Regions from separate parts of the Cupriavidus cauae genome, predicted to be linked through region 2. Evidence: riboswitches for the same ligand, from Rfam matches in the RefSeq annotation. Region 2 holds a riboswitch; the other holds the start of a gene.
The links. A riboswitch is a leader RNA that binds a small molecule or an ion and turns the genes downstream of it on or off. The one in region 2 is predicted to bind glycine.

Region 1 (7,655 bases), on a different replicon from region 2:
CATCGACAGTCTCCTTACCGATGACAGCCCCGGCGCGAATGCCGGGAACTCAGGCCCGGACGCGGAACCGCGTCCGGGCGGCGATGGAGCCGCCGTGCCGGGATCGCCCGCAGTGCCCGCCGACTATGTGCCGACTGCCCGCGGACTGCCTGCTTACTCCTCGTACGCGCTCATCGGCACGCACGAGCAGAACAGGTTGCGATCGCCGTAGACGTTGTCGGCACGGCCGACCGGCGGCCAGTACTTCTGCGTCCGCAGCGAGGCGACCGGATAGGCGGCTTCCTCACGAGTGTACTTGTGGTTCCACTCATTGGCAGTGATGACCGCGGCGGTGTGCGGCGCGTTCTTCAGCGGGTTGTCCTCGCGGTCGAAGCTGCCGTCCTCGACACGGGCGATTTCCTTGCGGATCGCGATCATCGCGTCGATGAAGCGGTCCAGCTCGTGCAGCGCCTCGCTCTCGGTCGGCTCGATCATCAGCGTGCCCGGCACCGGGAAGCTCATGGTCGGCGCATGGAAGCCATAGTCCATCAGCCGCTTGGCGACATCCTCGTTGCTGATGCCGGTCGCCTTCTGGATCGGACGCAGGTCGAGAATGCACTCGTGCGCGATATGGCCGTTGCCGCCCGTGTACAGTACCGGGTAGTAGTCCGACAGCCGCTTGGCGACGTAGTTGGCCGCCAGGATCGCGTTCTCGGTGGCCGCCGTCAGGCCGCGCGCGCCCATCATCGCGATATACATCCACGAAATCGGCAGGATGCTGGCCGAGCCGTAGGGCGCGGCCGAGATCGCGCCGATGCCGTCTGCCGCGCGGCGGTAGCCGCTGCTGGCGTGGTTCGGCAGGAACGGCGCCAGATGCGCGCCGACCGCGACCGGACCGACGCCCGGGCCGCCGCCGCCGTGCGGAATGCAGAAGGTCTTGTGCAGGTTCAGGTGCGACACGTCGCCGCCGAACTGCCCCGGCGCCGCGGTGCCCACCATTGCGTTCATGTTGGCGCCGTCGACATAGACCTGCCCGCCGTGGCTGTGCACGATCTCGCAGATGCGCTGCACGCCTTCCTCGAACACGCCGTGCGTGGACGGATAGGTGATCATGATCGCCGCCAGGTTCTTGCTGTGCTGCGCGGCCTTCTTCTCCAGGTCGGCCAGATCGACGTTGCCGTCCTCGTCGCAGGCCACCACCACCACCTGCATGCCGGCCATCTGCGCGGACGCCGGATTGGTGCCGTGCGCCGACGACGGGATCAGGCAGATATTGCGATGGCTCTCGCCGCGGCTCGCGTGGTAGGCGTGGATGATCTGCAGGCCCGCGTACTCGCCTTGCGAGCCGGCGTTCGGCTGCAGGCTGACGGCGGCGTAGCCGGTGGCCGCGCACAGCATCGCCTCGAGCTGGGCGATCATTTCGCGGTAGCCGACGGTCTGGTCGTCCGGCGCGAACGGATGGATGCTCGAAAACTCGGGCCAGGTGACCGGAATCATCTCGCTGGTCGCGTTGAGCTTCATCGTGCAGGAGCCCAGCGGGATCATCGTGCGATCGAGTGCCAGGTCCTTGTCGGCCAGCATGCGCAGATAGCGCAGCATCTCGTGCTCGGCGTGATGCGTGTTGAAGACCGGATGCGTCAGGTAGGCGCTCTGGCGCGACAGCGCGGCCGGATAGCCGTCATCGGCCGCCGCTTCCAGTGCGTCGAAGGCCGGCACCGGCTTGCCCTGCGCGAAGATCTCCCACAGCGCGACCACATCGTCGCGGGTGGTGGTCTCGTCCAGCGAGATGCCGACGTGCGTCGCACCGGCGCGGCGCAGATTGATGCGGCGCGCGGTGGCCGCGGCGTGGATCGCCTCGGTGGCGGCGCCGGTCTCGATCGTCAGCGTGTCGAAGAAGGTCGCATTGCTGCGCGCGTAGCCCAGCGCCTGCAGGCCGCCGGCCAGGGTCGCGGTCAGGCGATGCACGCGTTGCGCGATGCGCTTCAGGCCCTGCGGACCGTGGTAGACCGCGTACATCGACGCCATGACGGCCAGCAGCACCTGCGCGGTACAGATGTTCGAGGTCGCCTTTTCGCGGCGGATATGCTGCTCGCGCGTCTGCAGCGCGAGCCGGTAGGCCGGGTTGCCCTGCGCGTCGACGGTGACGCCCACCAGGCGGCCCGGCATCGAGCGCTTGTAGGCGTCCTTGACGGCCATATAGCCGGCGTGCGGGCCGCCGAAGCCGAGCGGCACGCCGAAGCGCTGCGAATTGCCGACGGCCACGTCGGCGCCCCATTCGCCGGGCGCGGTGAGCAGCGTCAGCGCCAGCAGGTCCGCCGCGGCGACCACCAGGCCGCCGGCCGCGTGGACCGCATCGGCGATCGCGCGGTAGTCCGCCACGTCGCCGTTGACGCCCGGGTATTGCAGCAGCACGCCGAAGGCATGCGCCTGCGCCGCGTCGGCGGCGGGACCGACCTTGACCTCGATGCCGAGCGGCAGCGCGCGCGTGCGCACCACTTCGATCGTCTGCGGCAGCACGTCGTCGGCCACATAGAAGGTATTCGACGCGTGCTTGTTCACGCGCTGCAGCAGCGTCATCGCCTCGGCCGCGGCCGTGCCTTCGTCGAGCATCGACGCATTGGCGATATCGAGGCCGGTCAGGTCGGTGACCATCTGCTGGAAGTTCAACATCGCTTCCAGGCGGCCCTGCGAGATCTCCGGCTGGTACGGCGTGTACGCGGTGTACCAGGCCGGGTTCTCGAAGATATTGCGCAGGATCACGCCCGGCGTCAGCGTGTTGTAGTAGCCCTGGCCGATGAAGCTCTTGAACACCTTGTTCTTGCCGGCGATGCCGCGCAGCTTGGCCAGCGCGGCTTCCTCGGTCAGCGGCTCGGTGAATTCGCCCAGCGGCATGCCGTCGCGGCGGCGGATCGCGGCCGGGATGATGGCATCCATCAGCGCGGCGCGGCTGTCGTAGCCCAGCACCTTCAGCATGTGCTGCTGTTCGGCGGCGTCGGGACCGATATGGCGGTGGGAGAAGGCGTCGCGAGCTTCGAGTTCAGCCAGCGAAGGGCGAGCGGATTGAGCGGCGTTCATGGGCAGGGGAGCGTTCATGGCAAGTGACTCGGAGAGGCGGGCCGGGACATGGTGGTCAGCCATGGCCCCCGGCGCCGCGGGCGGGGCGCCGGGCTCAGGCGCCGACGCTGGCCTTGTAGGCGTCGGCCGTCATCAGGCCGTTGACGTCGTCGCTGTTGGCGGGCTTGATCTTGAACAGCCAGGCGTCGAAGGCGTTGGCGTTGACGCTCTCGGGCGCGTCCTTGACAGCGTCGTTGACGGCGACCACCTCGCCGGCCACCGGCGCGTAGATGTCCGACGCGGCCTTGACCGATTCGACCACGGCCAGCGCGTCGCCGGCGCCGACCGTCTTGCCGACCTCGGGCAGTTCCAGGAAGACGATGTCGCCGAGCGCATCCTGCGCGTGATCGGTGATGCCGATCGTCAGCGTGCCGTCGGTTTCGACGCGCACCCATTCGTGCGACTCGGTGTACTTCAGGTCAGCGGGGAAATTCATCGAGATTCTCCAATTTCAGATTCTTGTGTCGCGCCGCCGCGTGCCATCGGGATGAAGGGGGCCGCGGGGCGCAGCGTGACCGGGTGGACGATGTCCGATGCGAGCTGTCAGCTCACGAGTGCCTTGCCATTGCGCACAAACGGCAGTTTAACCACAGTCGCAGTCAGTTTGCGGTCGCGGATCAGCACCTGGACTTCGCTGCCGAGCGCCACATCCTTGGGCAGGCGCGCGAAGGCGATCGATTGGGACAGCGTCGGGCTGAAGGTGCCCGACGTGATCTCGCCCTCGCCGGCGGCGGTCAGCACGGTCTGGTGCGCGCGCAGCACGCCGCCCTTGTCCCGCAGGATCAGGCCGGCGAACTGCTGGCGCTGGCCGTTGGCCACCAGCGCGGCCTTGCCGACGAAATCGCGCTCGCTCTGCAAGTCGACCGTCCAGGCCAGGCCCGCGTCGAGCGGCGAGGTGTGGATGTCCATGTCCTGGCCGTACAGATTCATGCCGGCTTCGAGGCGCAGCGTGTCGCGTGCGCCGAGGCCGGCGGGGCGCACGCCGGCGGCATGCAGCTTTTCCCAGACCGCGGCGACGTTGTCGGCCGGCACCACCAGCTCGAAACCGTCCTCGCCGGTGTAGCCGGTGCGGGCCACCATGATTTCGCCGATCGCGGGGTCCTCGACCACCATCGCGTTGAAGGGCTTGAGCGATTCGCTGGGCTGGGTCGACGGGAATGCGCTCCAGACCTTGGCACGCGCATTCGGGCCCTGCACCGCGACGATGGCCAGCGGCGCCGAGCCCTCGGCGGCGTTATCGGTACGGCGCGGGGTGATCGTCACGCCGGCGCCGGTGTCGGCGTTGCGCTGGCGGATCCAGTCGATATCGCCGGTCGCGGTGCTGGCGTTGACCACCAGGCGGAAGCGGTCCTCGGCGAAGAAGTAGACGATCAGGTCGTCGATCACGCCGCCGTTCGGGTCGAGCATGCAGGAATACAGCGCCTTGCCCGGGGTTTGCAGCTTGTCGACGTTGTTGGCGAGCAGTCCGCGCAGGAAGGCGCGGGTATTGGGGCCGGCGAGGTCGACGACGCACATGTGCGAGACGTCGAACATGCCCGCATCGCTGCGCACCGCGTGGTGTTCCTCGATCTGCGAGCCGTAGTTGACCGGCATGTCCCATCCGCCGAAATCGACCATGCGGGCGCCGAGGGCGCGGTGGATGGCGTTGAGGGGCGTGGCCTGGAGCGTCATGAATTCCTCGGAGCGTGGCATCGTTCGGTCCGGCGCGCGCGGCGCGCCAAACAAAAAAAGGGTCATCCGTCGCGCGGCTCGGTGCGAACCGTCGCGACGGATGACCCCCTCTGTCCTCGATACCTGAGAGATTACGGCCCGGCTTGCCGTCCTCGTCGGACTGACTGGCCTCGCCGCGCGCCCCTTCGGTGGACACGCTCATCATCCAGCTGATGAATGACGGGTGTCGCTCTCCAGAGTTCGGCATACATCGTGTGCATGCTGCATGCCGATCCGCCCGGTCCATGGTGCCTGAGAGTTTTCGGGTGATTCCCCTTCGGCGGCGCGAATGACGATACAGTCGCGCGCTCTCCCGGACGGATGGCGCGACTCTAACCGCAGCCTTGGCGGCTGTCAACGCGAGAGCGGCGCGTCGCAGGAGTCGGTTCCGCAGCCTCGGCCGGACCCGCCCCCGTGTTAACATCGCCGGCTTCGACCCATTCGCGACCCGTCCCCCAACGCGTCGCGCCTGCGGCCCGCGTCCCTTGCGATGCCGTACGACCTCCGGCTGTACCCGACCTCCGATCCCCGACCGATGACCCACGGACTGAACGCCGCCCAATCCGAAGCCGTCCGCTATCTGGACGGCCCCTGCCTGGTGCTCGCCGGCGCGGGCTCGGGCAAGACCCGGGTGATCACGCAGAAGATCGCGCATCTGATCGAGGACAAGGGCTTCGAGCCCCGCCATATCGCCGCGGTGACCTTCACCAACAAGGCCGCCAAGGAGATGCAGGAGCGGATCGCCAAGCTGATGGAGGGCAAGACCCGCGACGGCAGGCGCATTCCGCTGCGCCAGCTGACCGTCTGTACCTTCCACTCGCTCGGCGTGCAGATCCTGCGCGCCGAGGCGGAGCACCTGGGCCTGAAGCCGCAGTTCTCGATCATGGACGCCGACGACTGCTTCGGCCTGATCCAGGAACAGCTGGCGACCACCGACAAGAAGCTGATCCGCAGCGTGCAGAGCACGATCTCGCTGTGGAAAAACGGCATGGTCGATCCGGAAACCGCGATCGCCGAGGCCACCGATGCCGACCAGCACCAGGCCGCGCTGATCTACCGCAACTACGTCGCCACGCTGGCGGCCTACCAGGCGGTCGACTTCGACGACCTGATCCGTCTGCCGGCCGAGCTGTTCGCCCGCGACGAAACCGTGCGGCTCAAGTGGCAGAACCGGCTGCGCTATTTCCTGGTCGACGAATACCAGGACACCAACGCCTGCCAGTACCAGCTGCTGAAGCTGCTGGCCGGCGGCTCGCATCTGCGCGCGCCGGCATTCACCGCGGTCGGTGACGACGACCAGGCGATCTACGGCTGGCGCGGCGCCACGCTGGACAATCTGCGCCTGCTGCAGACCGACTTTCCGAACCTGAAGGTCATCAAGCTGGAGCAGAACTATCGCTCCACGGTGCGCATCCTGCAGGCGGCCAACGCGGTCATCGCCAACAACCCCAAGCTGTTCGACAAGACGCTGTGGAGCGAGCACGGCATGGGCGACCCGATCTCCGTGACGCAGATGAACGACGAGGAGCACGAGGCCGAGTCGGTGGTGTTCAAGCTGTCGGCGCACAAGTTCGAGCGGCGCGCGCAGTTCCGCGACTACGCGATCCTCTATCGCGGCAATCACCAGGCGCGGCTGTTCGAGCAGATCCTGCGCCGCGAGCGCATCCCGTATGTGCTGTCCGGCGGGCAGAGCTTCTTCGACAAGGCCGAGATCAAGGACATCTGCGCCTATCTGCGGCTGATCGCCAATCCGGACGACGATCCCGCCTTCATCCGCGCGGTCACCACGCCGCGGCGCGGCGTCGGCAATACCACGCTGGAAGTGCTGGGGACCTTCGCCGGCCAGGCCAAGGTCTCGCTGTTCGAGGCGGCGATGATGGGCGGCATCGAAGGCAAGCTGCAGCCGCGCCAGCTCGAGCCCCTGCGCACCTTCTGCGAGGCGATGGTGCGGCTGGCGGACCGCGCCGCGCGCGACCCGGCCACCGAGGTGCTCGACGACCTGATGGAAGGCATCCACTACGAAGCCTATCTGTACGACACCTTCGACGAGCGTCAGGCCCAGGCCAAATGGACCAATACGCTGGAGTTCCTCGACTGGCTCAAGCACAAGGGCACCAAGCCGGAGGCGGCCGACGGCGAGGCGACCGGCTTCGACACCGCCGACGGCTTCGGCGACGAAGGCAAGAACCTCCTCGAGCTGACGCAGACCGTCGCGCTGATGAGCATGCTGGAAGGCCGCGACGAAGATCCCGACGCGGTGCGGCTGTCGACGCTGCACGCGTCCAAGGGCCTCGAGTATCCGCACGTGTTCCTGGTCGGTGTGGAGGAGGGCATCCTGCCGCATTGCCGCGAGGACGAGGACCTGAGCGACGAGAAGATCGAGGAAGAGCGCCGCCTGATGTATGTCGGCATCACGCGCGCGCAGCGCAGCCTGCATATCAGCTGGTGCAAGAAGCGCAAGCGCGCGCGGGACACCTACTCGTGCCAGCCGTCGCGCTTCATCGGCGAGATGAAGCTCGAGGAGGCCCCGGCACCGAAGGACGAGACGCCGGCGATGAGCCCGAAGGACCGACTGGCGGGCCTGAAGGCGCTGCTCGGCACCAAGGCCACTACCGGCTGAAGCGGCTGAGGGGGCTGAGGGGGCTGAGGGGGCTGAGGGGGCTGAGGCGCAGTGCCGGGTGCGCCCGGCCCTTCGTATCAGCGCCGATACAAAGCGGCCAAGGCCGTGCAACATCGGGCTGCTACGGTAGCGGATTGGCGATAGGACTGGAGGGCAGGCGCGTGGCGCCGAAGCGCCGAGAGAACAGCCGAATCGCCGGCCCTTGATGTCGATCAAGTCCTGCGCACGCTGG
Region 2 (7,655 bases):
CGCGTTCATCGCCGATGCCGCGCACGCGCTACGCACGCCGCTGACCGCGCTGCAGCTGCAGGCGCAACTGGTCGAACGCGCCGACAGCGAGCCGGCGCGCCGCGAGGCGGTTGGCAATCTGCGCGACGGGCTCGAGCGGCTGACGCATCTGGTGACGCAGTTGCTGACGCTCGCGCGCCACGAGCCCGGCGCGGCCGTCGCTGGCCATCAGCCGGTCGCCTTGCGCGAGCTGGCCGCGACGGTGGTCGGCGAGATGACGCAGGCCGCCCTCGATCGGCATATCGACCTGGGGCTCGACACTACCGATGGCGATGGCGGTGCCGATGGTCGCCATGGTCGGGTTGGTCACGATGGCGACAAAGGTCACGATGGCCGCGATGGAGACTCGGCCGGGCTGACCGTGCAGGGCGACCCCGACGCGCTGCGCATCCTGCTGACCAATCTGATCGACAACGCCCTGCGCTATGTGCCGGCCGGCGGCAAGGTCGACGTGCGCGTGCAGCGCGCGGATGCGGGCCGCGTCGCGCTGATGGTCGCCGACAACGGTCCCGGCATCCCGCCCGAGCAGCGCGCCCGCGTGCTCGATCGCTTCTACCGCCTGCCCGATGCACCGAGCGGCGGCAGCGGCCTGGGCCTGGCCATCGTCGACGAGATCACCCAGGTGCATCGCGCCACGCTGTCGCTGGAAGATAACGAGCCGGGGCTGCGGGTGCGCGTGGTGTTTCCCGCAGCGGGCGACGCACGAGGCGAACGCCGCCACTAGTCCGCGGCATACGGCGGTGGTGGCGATTTTCTCCAATAGCGTACCCGTTTCTGCGTACGGCTTTCGCCAACCGTTTGCATCCTCTGCCCTGCTGTCCCACTGATTCAGGAGGCACTCATGCAGATCGATCTCACCGGCAAGACCGCCCTTGTCACCGCCTCGACCGCGGGCATCGGGCTGGCCATCGCCATCGGCCTCGCGCGCAGCGGCGCCACCGTCATCGTCAATGGCCGCAAGCAGGACACCGTCGAGGGCGCCATTGCCGACGTGGTGCGCGAGGTGCCGGGCGCCACGGTGCGCGGCGTCGCGGCCGACGTCGGCGGCGCCGAGGGCTGCGATGCAATCGTGGCCGCCGAGCCGGCGGTGGACATTCTGGTCAACAACGCCGGCATCTACGGTCCGCGCGACTTCTATGAACTGAGCGACGAGGACTGGACCCGGATCTTTGATGTCAACGTGATGTCGGGCGTGCGGCTGGCGCGGGCGTATACGGCGGCGATGGCGGCGAACGGCTGGGGCCGCGTGGTGTTCATCTCGTCGGAGTCCGCGCTGAACACGCCGGAGGACATGATCCATTACGGCTTCTCGAAGACCGCGCAACTGGCGGTATCGCGCGGCCTCGCCAAACGGCTCAGCGGCACCGGCGTGACCGTCAACGCGGTCTTGCCGGGGCCGACACTGTCGGACGGCCTGCGCGAGATGCTGCGGGAGGACGCGCAGAAGGCAGGGCTGTCGATCGAGGAGGCGGCCGCCGAGTTCGTCAAGGCGCATCGGCCCAGCTCGATCCTCCAGCGCGCGGCCACGGTGGAAGAGGTCGCGCACATGGTGGTCTACGTCTGTTCGCCGCAGGCATCGGCGACCACCGGTGCCGCGTTGCGGGTCGATGGTGGCGTGGTGGATACCATCGCCTGAGCCTGGCAGCGGCGGGATGGTGCAACGGTGCGATGCCGCTGCATCGCGATCGCGCCGGACTTCATTTCGCACCACCGCGGGGTACGCAGAAACGGGTACGCTCCGCGCGCGGCGTCTGTCTTCATCGAGTTCGCGCGACGCAGAAACGGGTACGGCGCCGCTATCCATCGCCTGCCGGCGCGCCGGTTTTACCGGCGGTTTCATCGCAATCAGCCGGCCCATCGACGCTCGCGAACGGGTACGCAGAAACGGGTACGGTTTGCGCGAGGGGCACGCAGAAACGGGTACGCTTTCGCCGGCATGCGGGGGCCCGGTGCGTGCGCGATGCATGCTCGACACGTGTTCCGATGCTTGTCCTGATGCATCTCCAAGGCGTGCCCGAGGCGTGCCCGGACGCATCCACGCCAACGATGAAACGAAAACACAGGCGCGCATGGCGATGCCATGCCGCGCCGGTGTCGTTGTTTCAGGCCCGTATCAGATCCGTATCAGATCGGTATCAGATCGGTATCAGATCCGTATAAGACCCCGGATCAAACCCCGGATCAAACCTCTGCCGGCTCCGACGCGGCGGCACGCGCCGCCACCACCGGTGCGAGCGGCCGCGCCATCCGTGGCGCCTCCGGCAGCGGACCGCAGAAGCCAAAGTCCACCTCCGGCACGCGGCCGCTGATCAGCTCGGCGATCGCGCGTCCCGAGCCGCAGCCGTGGGTCCAGCCCAGCGTGCCATGGCCCGTGTTCAGGTACAGCCCCTGCACCGCGCTCGCGCCGATATACGGCACGTTGCCCGGCGTCGCGGGTCGCAGGCCGGTCCAGTAGCGCGCCAGTTCGGGACGGCTGACACCGGGGAAGATCTCCAGCGTGCGCCGCACGATCGCCTCGCAGCGCACCGGGTTCAGCTCCATCGAATAGCCGTTGAGCTCCGCGGTGCCCGCGATGCGCAGCCGGTCGCCCAGACGCGAGAACACCAGCTTGTACTCGTCGTCGGTCAGGCTGACGCTCGGCGCGCGCTCCGGGTCGAGCACCGGCAGCGTGGCCGAATAACCCTTGGCCGGATAGATATCGAGCTTGACGCCGAGCGGCCGCGCCAGCATCGGGCTGAAGCTGCCGAGCGCGAGCACGTAGGCGTCCGCCTGCTCGACGGTGTAGGCGCCGGTCTCGTCGGCGATCTCGACCCCGCGCATGCGACCGCCTTCCGCCAGCAGCCGCTGCACGCGCACGCCGTAGCGGAAGCGCACGCCGCGCGCCTCGCACAGCGCGGCCAGCCCGGTGGTGAAGCGGTGCACGTCGCCGGACTCGTCCTCGCTGGTGTAGGTGGCGCCCGCCAGCCGCGGCGCGATCGAGGCCAGCGCCGGTTCGAGCTTCACCACTTCGTCGGGACCGATCACGCGGCGCTCGCAGCCCAGCTCGCGCATGATGCGCGCCGGCTCGATGGCCGCGTCGAATTCCTTCTGGCTGGTATAGAAGTGCAGGATGCCGCGGGTCAGATGATCGTATTCGATGCCCGTCTCGGCGCGCAGCGCCTGCAGGCTGGCGCGGCTGTAGGTGCCGAGGTTGAGCAGCTGGATCATGTTGCGGGTGGAACGCCGGGCCGGACATTCGCGCAGGAACTTCAGCCCCCACGACCATTGCGCCGGGTCGGCGCGCAGGCGGAACAGCAGCGGTGCGTCCTCGCGTCCCAGCCAGCTGAGCAGCTTCAGCGGCGCCGAGGGGTTGGCCCAGGGCTCGGCATGGCTGACCGAGATCTGGCCGCCGTTGCCGAAGCTGGTTTCGCGTGCCGCGCCGGCATTGCGCTCGAGCACGACGACCTCATGGCCGGCCTTGGACAGATACCACGCCGAGGCCACGCCGATCACGCCGGCCCCCATCACGATGACTTTCATTTCAGGCTCCAGGATGCAAAAAGGGGCAGCCGGCCGGCATCGTCGATGCCAACCCGGCTGCCCCCACTGTCCTTTTGCCTGAGAGATTCACCGCGTCCGCCCCGGACCCGGTTTGCCCCTTCGGCGGCCGTCATCGCTGAACCATGATGGCGGCGCTCTCCAGTTCGTTGTCGTCTCCAGTCTTCGGTACCTGAGCGTTTCGGGGGTACGCCTTCGGCAGCGCTGCCGCCGCGCTGTCGCGCCGCAGGCTCGCTTTCTCCTGGATGGGCGGACAGTAACACGGCGCGGCGGCGGCCGCAACGCGAGTTACTGTGGCGCGGCGGGCGGCGTTCCCTTCCTGCGTGCCTTGTTGGCGTACATCGCCTGGTCGGCCTGCGCCAGCAGGTCGGCGATGCCGGTGTGCCGGGCGGGATCGAAGGCGACCGCGCCGGCGCTGAAATCGAGCGCATAGCCGCGCTGGCTCTGCGCGTTGTACGCGTCCACGACTTGCCGCAGCCGGGCCAGCATCGCGTCGCACTGGTCGGCCGAGGCGTCGACCAGCAGCACGACGAACTCGTCGCCGCCCAGGCGTCCGATCAGGTCGGACTCGCGGAAGGCCTGGCGCAGGTGGTCGGCGAAGGCGGCCAGCGCCAGATCGCCCTCGGCGTGCCCGAAGCGGTCGTTGATGGCCTTGAAGCCGTCCATGTCGAAGAACAGCAGTGTGACGGGCATTCCCTGGCGCTGGCAGACCGCCAGCGCATGCTGCGCCAGCGCCGAGAAGCCGCGGCGGTTCGACAGCATCGTCAGGTCGTCCATCGAGGCCAGTTGTGCCGACTCCAGTTCCTGCTCGGCCAGGCGACCCAGATCGTGCAGCAGCGCCTGATCGTCCTTGTCGAACTCGCGCGGCTCGGTGTCGATCAGGCACAGCGTGCCGACCTTGGCGCCGCCCCGTACCGCGAGCGGGCAGCCGGCATAGAAACGCACGCCGGGCGCGCCCCTGACCAGCGGGTTGTCGTGAAAGCGCTGGTCCTGCAGCGCATCGGGCACGATCAGCAGGTCGTCGCGCAAAATCGCATGGCCGCAGAACGATTGCTCACGCGGCGTTTCGCGGGCGGCCAGGCCGAACGAGGACTTGAACCACTGGCGCCTGGCATCGACCAGGCTGACCAGCGCGATCGGCACGTCGAACAGCCGCCTGGCCAGGCGGGTCAGCCGGTCGAAGCGCTCTTCGGCGGCGGTATCGAGCAGGTTCAGCGAGTACAGCGCGTCGAGGCGCCGCTGGTCATCGGCGGGAATGGGAGCAGGAATCATCTCGTCAATGCGATCGTTGTTATCCCCGATCGTCGTCTGCCCGCCTCAAGCGGGTTTGTCGCCGGCCGCCGCGGCAGCGCGGGGCCGGTCGATAGGGTCGTTCCATGTGCGGGCGGCCGCATGCGCGGTCGTGGACGTGTCCGCCAGCACCGGTGCGCCGCGGCGCTACACCTCGCGCGTCATCCCTTTCAGATCGATCCACTGCTCGAACTGCTCGGCGGTGACATGGCCGGAGGCGATCGCCGCCTCGCGCAGCGACAGGTTGCGGGCCACCGCCAGCTTGGCGATTTCGGCCGCCTTGTCGTAGCCGATATGCGGATTCAGCGCGGTGACCGGCATCAGCGAGCGTTCGAGCAACTCGGCGATGCGCGCCCGGTCCGCTTCGACGCCCGCCACCATGTGTTCGGCGAAGCTGGCCGCCGCGTCGGCCAGCAGTGTAACGGACTGCAGCAGGCTGTAAACGATGACGGGCTTGTAGGCGTTCAGTTCCAGCGTGCCCAGGCCGTTGGCCAGCGTGATGGTGGTGTGGTTGCCGATCACGCGGCAGCAGACCATCGCCAGCGCCTCGGCCTGGGTCGGATTGACCTTGCCCGGCATGATCGACGAACCGGGTTCGTTGGCCGGCAGCTGCAGCTCGGCAAAGCCCGCGCGGGGACCCGAGCCCAGCAGCATGAAGTCGCGCGCGATCTTCAGGAAGGACGAGGCCGTGGTATTGAGCGCGCCGGACAGATCGGCCAGCGCGTCGTGCGCGGCCTGCAACGCGTAGCGGTTGGCCGCCGGTTCGAACGGCAGGCCGGTGTAGTCGGCCAGCGCGCGCGCGAAGGCGGCGGCAAAGCCGGCCGGCGCATTGAGGCCGGTGCCGACCGCGGTGCCGCCCTGGGGCACCGGCATCGCGCGCAGCACGGCCTGATGCAGCCGCGCCTGCGCGTCGGCCACCTGCGCCTGGTAGCCGGAGAACTCCTGGCCCAGCGTCAGCGGCACGGCATCCTGCAGATGGGTGCGGCCGACCTTGACGATATCGGCGAAGGCCTCGACCTTGCTGCCCAGCGTCTTCTGCAGCGTCTCCAGCGCCGGCAGCAGCTGGCGCTGCACCGCACGCGCCGCGGCGATATGCATCGCGGTCGGGAAGCTGTCGTTCGACGACTGGCTCGCGTTGACGTGGTCATTGGGATGAACGGGCCGCTTGCTGCCGACCTCGCCGCCGAGCAGCTGGATCGCACGGTTGGCGATCACCTCGTTCAGGTTCATGTTGGTCTGCGTGCCCGAGCCGGTCTGCCAGACCGACAGCGGAAACTCGTCGGGCCACTGGCCGGCGATGATCTCCTCGGCGGCCTGTTCGATCGCCTGCGCCAGCCCCGCGTCGAGCACGTTCAGCTCGCGGTTCGCGCGTGCCGCGCACAGCTTCAGGATCGCAAATGCCTCGATCAGCGCCGACGGCATCTTCTCGTTGCCGATGCGGAAGTTCTGGCGCGAGCGCTCGGTCTGCGCGCCCCACAGGTGGTCGGCGGGGACGGGTACCTGGCCCAGGCTGTCCTGTTCGATGCGGGTCGCTGGGGGCTGCTGGTCTGACATGACTGGCTCCTGTGAACGAACGGTACGAATCGGTCTTCTAGGATACGCCGCCAATGCTCGGGTTGCCGCCGGTGCCGCCGGTGCCCGGATCCGCCCGTGGCGCCGACGCAGGGCGGCCCCGGCGGCGAAGGCGGCGAAGGCGGCCCTACGAGCGCGCCTCGCGCGACCGGTTCGCCAGCTCCGGCGGGCCGATCTCGAAGCGGCCGCGTCCGCCGTCCTTGGCGCGGTACAGCAGCGCATCGGCCTCCTTGGCCAGCTGCTGCCATGTGATCGGGGCACCCTGGTACAGCGCGATGCCGATGCTGACATTGACGTCGACGAAGGCGCCCTCGATGAAGAAGCGCCGGCCCACCGAATGCAGGATCGCCCCGGCCACGCGCACCGCGACATCGGGCCGGTCGATGTCCTCCATCACGATGGCGAACTCGTCCCCGCCCAGGCGCGCCACCGCGTCGCGCTCGCGCACGCAGCGCTGCACGCGCTTGGCGAAGCTCTGCAGCAGCTGGTCGCCGGCCGCGTGCCCATAGTGGTCGTTGACCGCCTTGAAGCGGTCCATGTCGAGGTAGAGGAGCGCCATCAAGCGCTCCTGCGAACGGCTGCGCGCCATCGCCTCCGCGAGCCGCGTCTCGAAGGCGCTGCGGTTCAGCAGCTGTGTCAGGTGGTCCAGGCGCGAGATCTGCGCCAGCCGCAGCGTCTCGAGCTTGCGCGCGGTGATGTCCTGCACGTGGACATGCACGCCCTCGACGCGGCTGCCGTCGGCACTCCACTCGGGCCGGAAATTGGTCTCGGTGCAGTGGTAGTCGGGGTCGTGGAATTCGGTCTCGAAGGTGACCGCGGTGCCGGCCAGCGCCTGCTGCAGATACGGCTGGATGCGCGCGTAGCGGGCCTCGCCCAGCAGCTCGCGCAGCGTCATGCCGCGCAGCTGATCGAGCGGAATGCCGAAGGTGCGCTCGTAGGCGAGGTTGTTGAAGACGTAGCGCTCTTCGGTGTCGATGAAGGCCAGCAGCGAGGGCAGCGTGTCGGTGACCGCGCGCAGGCGCGCCTCGCTGCGATGCAGCTGTTCGCGGCGCTCGCGCACGTCGCGCATCAGCCGGGCGAAGGCGCGCGCCAGCACGCCGATCTCGTCGTGGCGATCGGTCGACAGCCGCTCGAAGGCCGACAGGTCGCGCGCGCTGTCGCGCACCACGCGCCGCAACTGCGCCAGCGGCGCGAACATCCAGTGCACCGCGAACCAG

Region 1: it holds a riboswitch for glycine, as region 2 does, so the genes downstream of both, gcvT (glycine cleavage system aminomethyltransferase GcvT) here and KZ686_RS19725 (D-amino acid dehydrogenase) in region 2, are expected to answer to the same signal.

What each region holds. Positions count from the first base shown of each region.
Region 1 covers NZ_CP080293.1:659,317-666,971, reverse strand. Annotated here, with positions in the region: gene KZ686_RS03095 (DUF421 domain-containing protein) at 1-3, opposite strand, end outside; gene gcvP (aminomethyl-transferring glycine dehydrogenase) at 154-3,072, opposite strand; gene gcvH (glycine cleavage system protein GcvH) at 3,149-3,529, opposite strand; gene gcvT (glycine cleavage system aminomethyltransferase GcvT) at 3,637-4,764, opposite strand; glycine riboswitch at 4,865-5,011, opposite strand; glycine riboswitch at 5,033-5,129, opposite strand; gene KZ686_RS03075 (UvrD-helicase domain-containing protein) at 5,339-7,423, shown strand.
Region 2 covers NZ_CP080294.1:965,147-972,801, reverse strand. Annotated here, with positions in the region: gene KZ686_RS19735 (ATP-binding protein) at 1-763, shown strand, start outside; gene KZ686_RS19730 (SDR family NAD(P)-dependent oxidoreductase) at 881-1,675, shown strand; gene KZ686_RS19725 (D-amino acid dehydrogenase) at 2,221-3,558, opposite strand; glycine riboswitch at 3,615-3,731, opposite strand; gene KZ686_RS19720 (GGDEF domain-containing protein) at 3,865-4,848, opposite strand; gene fumC (class II fumarate hydratase) at 5,014-6,420, opposite strand; partial or broken gene KZ686_RS19710 (diguanylate cyclase domain-containing protein) at 6,566-7,655, opposite strand, start outside.